DNA from 2 places in the Streptomyces sp. NPDC014907 genome. Region 1 is predicted to be linked to the other one. Evidence: riboswitches for the same ligand, from Rfam matches in the RefSeq annotation. Region 1 holds a riboswitch; the other holds the start of a gene.

What was found. Region 1 has a riboswitch for S-adenosylmethionine ahead of thrC (threonine synthase). Riboswitches for the same ligand answer to the same signal wherever they lie in the genome.
Region 2: linked by a shared signal. The riboswitch ahead of ACZ3IL_RS05780 (aminotransferase class V-fold PLP-dependent enzyme) and the one ahead of thrC (threonine synthase) in region 1 are both predicted to bind S-adenosylmethionine.

Annotation. Positions count from the first base shown of each region.
Region 1 is NZ_JBVHEG010000011.1:148,130-151,530, forward strand. It holds gene ACZ3IL_RS24820 (hypothetical protein) at 1-168, opposite strand, end outside; gene ACZ3IL_RS24825 (glucosyl-3-phosphoglycerate synthase) at 207-1,148, opposite strand; SAM riboswitch class I at 1,298-1,445, shown strand; gene thrC (threonine synthase) at 1,439-2,749, shown strand; gene ACZ3IL_RS24835 (MoaD/ThiS family protein) at 2,781-3,059, shown strand.
Region 2 is NZ_JBVHEG010000002.1:84,545-87,945, forward strand. It holds gene ACZ3IL_RS05775 (Lrp/AsnC family transcriptional regulator) at 1-123, shown strand, start outside; gene ACZ3IL_RS05780 (aminotransferase class V-fold PLP-dependent enzyme) at 194-1,588, opposite strand; SAM riboswitch class IV at 1,815-1,931, opposite strand; gene trpD (anthranilate phosphoribosyltransferase) at 2,012-3,076, opposite strand; gene qcrB (cytochrome bc1 complex cytochrome b subunit) at 3,211-3,401, opposite strand, start outside.

The DNA of each region.
Region 1 (3,401 bases):
GGGAGCGGGAAGGACGGCGCGGCCCTCCGGGCCCGGAACCGGCGACACCGCCGGTGCGGGCCCCGGCGGGGGCGAGGCGGGCGCGGGGCCCGCCGTCACCGGTACCAGCGCGGCCGTCGCCAGGACCGTCACCGTCAGCGCCCTGCCCGCACGTCGTCCGAAGCCCATGGAGAAGAAAGGTAGACAAAGCGGATCATCGGACGGTGTTACGCCACGCGGCGGCGCGCGTACTCCGCGATCCCGCCCATCGGCGGCCGCTCCTCCGTGTCCACCGCGTACGTGCGCGGCTCGAAGCCCTGCTCGCCCCGCTCGAACTGGGTCAGCCACGGCCGCACCAGATGGCCCCGCGAGAGTCGCAGCTGCGCCGTCCGGTAGATGGTCGCCGCCATCCGGCCCAGCGCGTGCCCGTCCTGGTGCCGGTGCTTGCGCACCCCCACGTCCACCTGCGCGAGCGCGTCCAGGCCGACCGTGTGCAGCGCGTCCACCAGGAGGCCCAGCTCCACCCCGTAGCCGACCGGGAAGGGCAGCCGTTCCAGGAGCGAGCGGCGGGCCGCGTACTCGCCGCCGAGCGGCTGGACGAACCCGGCCAGCTGCGGCCAGTGCAGATTGAGCAGCGGGCGCGCCATCAGCTCCGTCACCCGGCCGCCCTGGCCGGGGGCGCCGTCCAGCGGACGGTCGTACATCGCCTTGACGAGGTGGACCTCCGGGTCGGTCAGGAGCGGGCCGACGATCCCCGTGACGAAGTCGGCGGAGAAGTCCCGCAGGTCCGCGTCCACGAAGCACACCACGTCCCCGTGCGTCGCCATCAGCGACCGCCACAGGACCTCGCCCTTGCCGGGCACGGCCGGTATGCGGGGGAGTATCGCGTCCCGCGCGACCACCCGGGCGCCGGCCGCCGCCGCGACCTCCGCCGTGCGGTCCGTGGAGCCCGAGTCGACCACCACCAGCTCGTCGACGAGCGGCACCGCCTCCGACATCAGCTCGCGCCGGATCACGGTGACGATGTCCCCGACCGTCGCCTCCTCGTTCAGCGCCGGCAGCACCACGCTGACCGTCGTCGCACGCTTGGCGGCGAGAATCCGCTCCATCGGCCGGTCCGCCACGGACCAGGACCGCCGGGCCAGCCAGCGCTCCACCTCTTCCAGCACGTCATCTCCATCTCGCGGTTCGGACGGGCCGTCCAAGCACCCGGGCCTTCGGTTACAGTCTTGAACAACGCGACCGCCCTCCGCACGTCGGGGTGGCATCCGCGCCGGAGCGCGAGAACGAAAGTCCGCCGCGTTCCACAACCGAATACCGCTCATCCAGAGGGGCAGAGGGAAACGGCCCGTTGAAGCCCCGGCAACCCTCCAGTCGGTCAGTCTCGTACTCCATCGGGGTCCACCGGCTAGGGAAGGTGCCAAATCCGTCTCATGGCGAAAAATTCGTCATGGGAAAGATGAGGAGAAAGGGCCTCGCCTCCATGGCTGTACAGACCGTCGCACCCTCCACCGCCGTCGACCTCGGTCCCGCGTCCGGGCTCTCCTGTCGCGAATGCGGTGAAGTTTTCGCCCTCGGCCCGATCTTCGCCTGCGAACTCTGTTTCGGACCGCTCGAAGTCGCCTACGACCTGCCGGCCGGCGACCCCGAGGAACTGCGGAAGCGGATCGAGGCCGGCCCCGCCAGCATCTGGCGCTACGCCCCCCTCCTGCCCGTCCCCGCCGACGTGGCCGAGAAGCCGAACCTGAACCCCGGCTGGACCCCGCTCGTCAAGGCCGACAACCTCGCCCGCGAGATCGGCGTCGCCCCCGGGAAGCTGTTCGTCAAGGACGACTCGGGCAATCCGACCCACTCCTTCAAGGACCGGGTCGTCGCCCAGGCCATCGAGGCCGCCCGCGCCTTCGGCTTCACCACCCTCTCCTGCTCCTCCACGGGCAACCTGGCCGGGGCCGTCGGCGCCGCCGCCGCCCGCGCCGGCTTCCGCTCCTGCGTGTTCATCCCGCACGACCTGGAGCAGGGCAAGGTCGTCATGGCCGGTGTCTACGGCGGCGACCTGGTCGCCGTCGAGGGCAACTACGACGACGTGAACCGCTTCTGCTCGGAGCTGATCGGCGACCCGCTCGGCGAGGGCTGGGGCTTCGTGAACGTCAACCTGCGCCCGTACTACGGCGAGGGCTCCAAGACGCTCGCGTACGAGATCTGCGAGCAGCTCGGCTGGGTCATTCCCGACCAGCTCGTCATCCCGATCGCCTCCGGCTCCCAGCTCACCAAGATCGACAAGGGTCTCCAGGAGCTCGTCAAGCTGGGCCTGGTCGAGGACAAGCCGTACAGGATCTTCGGCGCCCAGGCCGAGGGGTGCTCCCCGGTGTCGGCCGCCTTCAAGGCCGGCCACGACGTCGTACGGCCCCAGAAGCCGGACACGATCGCCAAGTCGCTCGCCATCGGCAACCCGGCCGACGGCCCGTACGTCCTGGACATCGCCCGCCGCACCGGCGGTGCCGTGGAGGACGTGGACGACGAGCGGATCGTGGACGCGATCAAGCTGCTCGCGCGGACCGAGGGCATCTTCGCGGAGACGGCGGGCGGCGTGACCGTCGGCGTCACCCGCAAGCTCGTGGAGAACGGCCTCCTCGACCCGGAACTGACCACCGTCGTCCTCAACACCGGTGACGGCCTCAAGACCCTGGACGCCGTGGCCGACACCTCGCAGGCGACCGCCACCATCCGCCCGAGCCTGGACGCGTTCCGCGACGCCGGCCTGGCGCGCTGAAGCCCTCCGGTCCCCGAAAGGTTACGAAGTCATGGCCGTGAACGTCCGTATCCCCACCATCCTCCGCACCTACACCGCCGGGCAGTCCGAGGTGCGGGCCGAGGGCGCGACCCTCGCCGAGGTCATCGCGGACCTGGAGAAGAACCACACGGGCATCGCCGCCCGCGTCCTGGACGACCAGGGCAAGCTGCGCCGCTTCGTCAACGTGTACGTGAACGACGACGACGTGCGCTTCGAGCAGGGTCTGGAGACGGCCACGCCGGACGGCGCGGGCGTCTCGATCATCCCCGCGGTCGCCGGGGGCTGCTGAACGGAGGGCGCCCGCGTTCCGCGGTCCCGCCCCTCCTCTCCCGCCCCTCCCGTCCCGTCCTTCTTGAATCGCCCTTGAATTGCCCCTTCCGCGCCCGTAAGCGGAAGGGGCAATTCTGCATGGTTGAACGCGGTAGAGTTGGGGAAGCCCCCTCTCCCGCTCATGCCGGGCGCATATGAGAACGCCCCTCGACATGACAAGAAGTGGCCAAACCGTGCGCACGTTGTGCACCTTCTGCGCGCTTTGCCGGGCCCGACTTGCCCGAAGATTCAAGGGATTCTCCCTTTTCCTCCTTTCCGGCGTGCCCAGAATTCTCGCTCGAACGGCCTGTTGCAGAGGGCA
Region 2 (3,401 bases), on a different contig from region 1:
GACGTGATCCCCGGCAGCATCAGCAAGATCCCGGGCGTCGAGGCGACGGACACCCACGTCGCGTTCCGCACGTACTCGCAGCACGACCTGGAGGCGGCCTTCGCCATCGGCCTGGAGTCCTGAGGTCCTTCGCGGCCGCGGACGGAGGGGGTCTCCCGGACGGGAGGCCCCCTTCACCCGTACGAGTGAGCGTTCAGCCGCGGTCCGGGACGCAACGGCCGTCCTCGGTGCGGTACTTCCAGCGGGCGCCGTCCCGGACCAGTTCCTTCACGGCGCCGACGAACCGCTCCACGTGCTCGTCGGGGGTTCCGGCGCCGAAGCTCACCCGGACGGCGTTGAGGGAAGGCTCGCCGGGCGCCGCCTCGGGGGCGCCGCACTCGCCCGGGTCCCGCGGGTCGCCGCCGAGCAGGGTGCGGACCAGCGGATGGGCGCAGAAGAGGCCGTCGCGGACGCCGATGCCGTACTCGGCGGAGAGCGCGGCGGCGAAGTGGGAGCTGTTCCAGCCCTCCACCACGAACGAGATGACGCCGACGCGTGGGGCGTCGTCCCCGAAGAGCGAGAGGACCCTGACCTCGGGGACCCCGGCCAGGCCCTCGCGGACCCTGGCGATCAGCTGGTTCTCGCGGGCGACGAGGGCGTCGAAGCCGGCCTCGGCGAGCGCCCTGCAGGCGGAGGCGATCGCGTGGACGCCGATGACGTTCGGGGAGCCGGCCTCGTGGCGGGCCTCGCTGGTGTGCCACTCGACGTCCACGCCGCCGTCGGCCCGGCGCGCCACCTTCCGGGAGGCGCCGCCGCCCGCGAGGTAGGGATCGGCGTCCCGGAGCCAGTCGGCGCGGCCGGCGAGGACGCCGGCGCCGAAGGGCGCGTACAGCTTGTGCCCGGAGAAGGCGACCCAGTCCACGTCGAGGGCGGTCACGGAGACCGGGTGGTGGGGCGCGAGCTGGGCGGCGTCGAGCACGATCCGGGCGCCGTGCGCGTGGGCGGCGGCGGCCAGCTCCCTCACCGGCCACAGCTCGCCGGTCACGTTGGAGGCGCCGGTGACGCAGACCAGGGCGGGGCCGTGGGGGTCGCGTCCGGCGAGGGCGCGCTCCAGGGTCCCGACGGCCTGCTCCGGGGTGCGCGGCGCGTCGAGGTACGTCACGCGGGCGTCGCGCCAGGGCAGGAGCGAGGCGTGGTGCTCGGTCTCGAAGACGAAGACCTCGCAGCCGGCGGGGAGGGCGGCGGCCAGCAGGTTGAGCGAGTCGGTGGTGGAGCGGGTGAAGACGACCTGGTCACCGGGGCGGCAGTCGAGGAACCCGGCGACGGTGGCGCGGCTGTTCTCGAAGAGGTCGGTGGAGAGCTGGGAGAGGTAGCCGGCGCCGCGGTGGACGCTGCCGTAGTAGGGGGCGTACGCGGCGACGTCGTCCCAGACGCGCTGGAGAGCGGGCGCGCTGGCCGCGTAGTCGAGCGCCGCGTAGGTCACCTCGCCGCCGGTGACGAGCGGGACGGTGACGTCCCGGCCGAGGACGGGCAGCGGGGCGGCGGGGCGGGGGCCGCCGGTTCCGGGGGCGGCGGTCTCGACGGTGGCGGCGTTCGGGCGTGCGGACATGGCGGTATCTCCCGGCGGGCGGTGCGGAACGGCTTCGGTGGTCCCGTACGCGGCCGGACACGGCGGGGTACGGGTGACGCCTCGGAGAGGAGGGGGCGCGCGCGGGTGTGCGGGTACGCGGAAGGGACCCTGTTCCGAGGGGTGAAGAAGGGGCGGACTCGCCCTATCGCATTCGCTTGCTCACGGAAAACGCTCCTCGAGAGACCAGGACCCCTGGTGTTCGAGGGGTCCGCGCTTGCCGCGGACCTCGCTGCCCACGGCCTGGTCATCACCCGGGGCACCCCGCCACGGACGGAGGGTTGCCGGACAGCGAGCCGGGGCCTTGACGCTGTCACTCGTGACCTGCGCAGCATCCTGCCACATGATCGCCGCGGCGCACGACCCCGGTCCGCATCCTGGACCGGGGCCGCGCGGCGGAACGCGTTACGCGTTGCTGGCCGCGACCCAGCGCTCCAGGACCCGCCGGGCGGCGCCGGAGTCGATGGCCTCGGCGGCCTTCGCGATGCCCGCGCGGAGCTGCTCCGCGAGGGTGCCCTCCCCCGGTTCCAGCGCGGTCAGCGCCGCCGCCGAGTTGAGCAGCACCGCGTCCCGCACCGGCCCGGTCTCGCCGGCGAGGAGCCGGCGGGCCACGTCGGCGTTGTACGAGGCGTCGGCGCCGCGCAGCGCCTCCACCGGCACGAGGTCGATGCCGACGTCCCGGGGGTCGAAGGTCTCCTCCCGCACCGCGCCGTCCCGGACCACCCAGACCCGTGAGGTGGCGGTGGTGGTCAGCTCGTCGAGCCCGTCGTCGCCGCGGAAGACGAGCGCGGAGGAGCCGCGTCCGGCGAGCACCCCGGCGACGATGGGCGCCATCCGCGGGTCCGCGACGCCGGTCGCCTGGGCCCGCACCCGGGCCGGGTTGGTGAGCGGGCCGAGGAAGTTGAAGACCGTGCGGATGCCGAGTTCCCTGCGGGCCGTCGCGACGTGACGCAGCGCCGGGTGGAACTTCACGGCGAAGCAGAAGGTGACGCCGGCCTCCTCGGCGACCTCGGCGACCCGCCCCGGGGTCAGGTCCAGGTTGACGCCGAGCTTCTCCAGGACGTCGGAGGCGCCGGAGGCGGAGGAGGCCGCGCGGTTGCCGTGCTTGACGACCTTGGCGCCGGTGCCGGCGACCACGATCGCGGACATGGTGGAGATGTTGACGGTCCTGGCGCCGTCGCCGCCGGTGCCGACGATGTCGACGGTGGCCCCGGGCACCTCGATCGTGCGGGCGTGCTCGTACATCGTCCGGACGAGGCCGGTGATCTCCTCGACGGTCTCGCCCTTGGCGCGCAGGGCGACGACGAACCCGGCGATCTGCGCGTCGGTGGCCTCGCCGCGCAGAATCCGGTCCATGGCCCAGGCCGTGTCCTCGGCGCTCTGGTCGCGGCCGCTCAGCAGGCCGTCCAGGACGACGGGCCAGGAGCGGCCCGCCGTGGTGGGTCCTCCAGCGGGGGTCACAGCGCCCATGGCAGCTCCCGGTCATCATCGCCTGACGGATACGGGACCACCCTATCGATCCCCGGGGACGGCGAAGAGCCCCGTCCGGCGTACGGACGGGGCTCTCGCCGTGGCGACTTCGGCAAGTCGTGGACGTCAGGCGATCAGTGGTGGCCGTGGCCGCTCTGGATCTCCTTGTACTCCTCGACGGTGGGCTTGGGGATCTGGTTGTCCCCGCCGTAGTAGCTCCTGTTCAGCTTGACCCGGAGCTTCTCCATGCGGCCGATCTTCCGCTCCACGCCGTTCTCGTCCACGGCCGGCGGCAGCGCTGCGGGCTCGTACTGCTCGTGCGCCG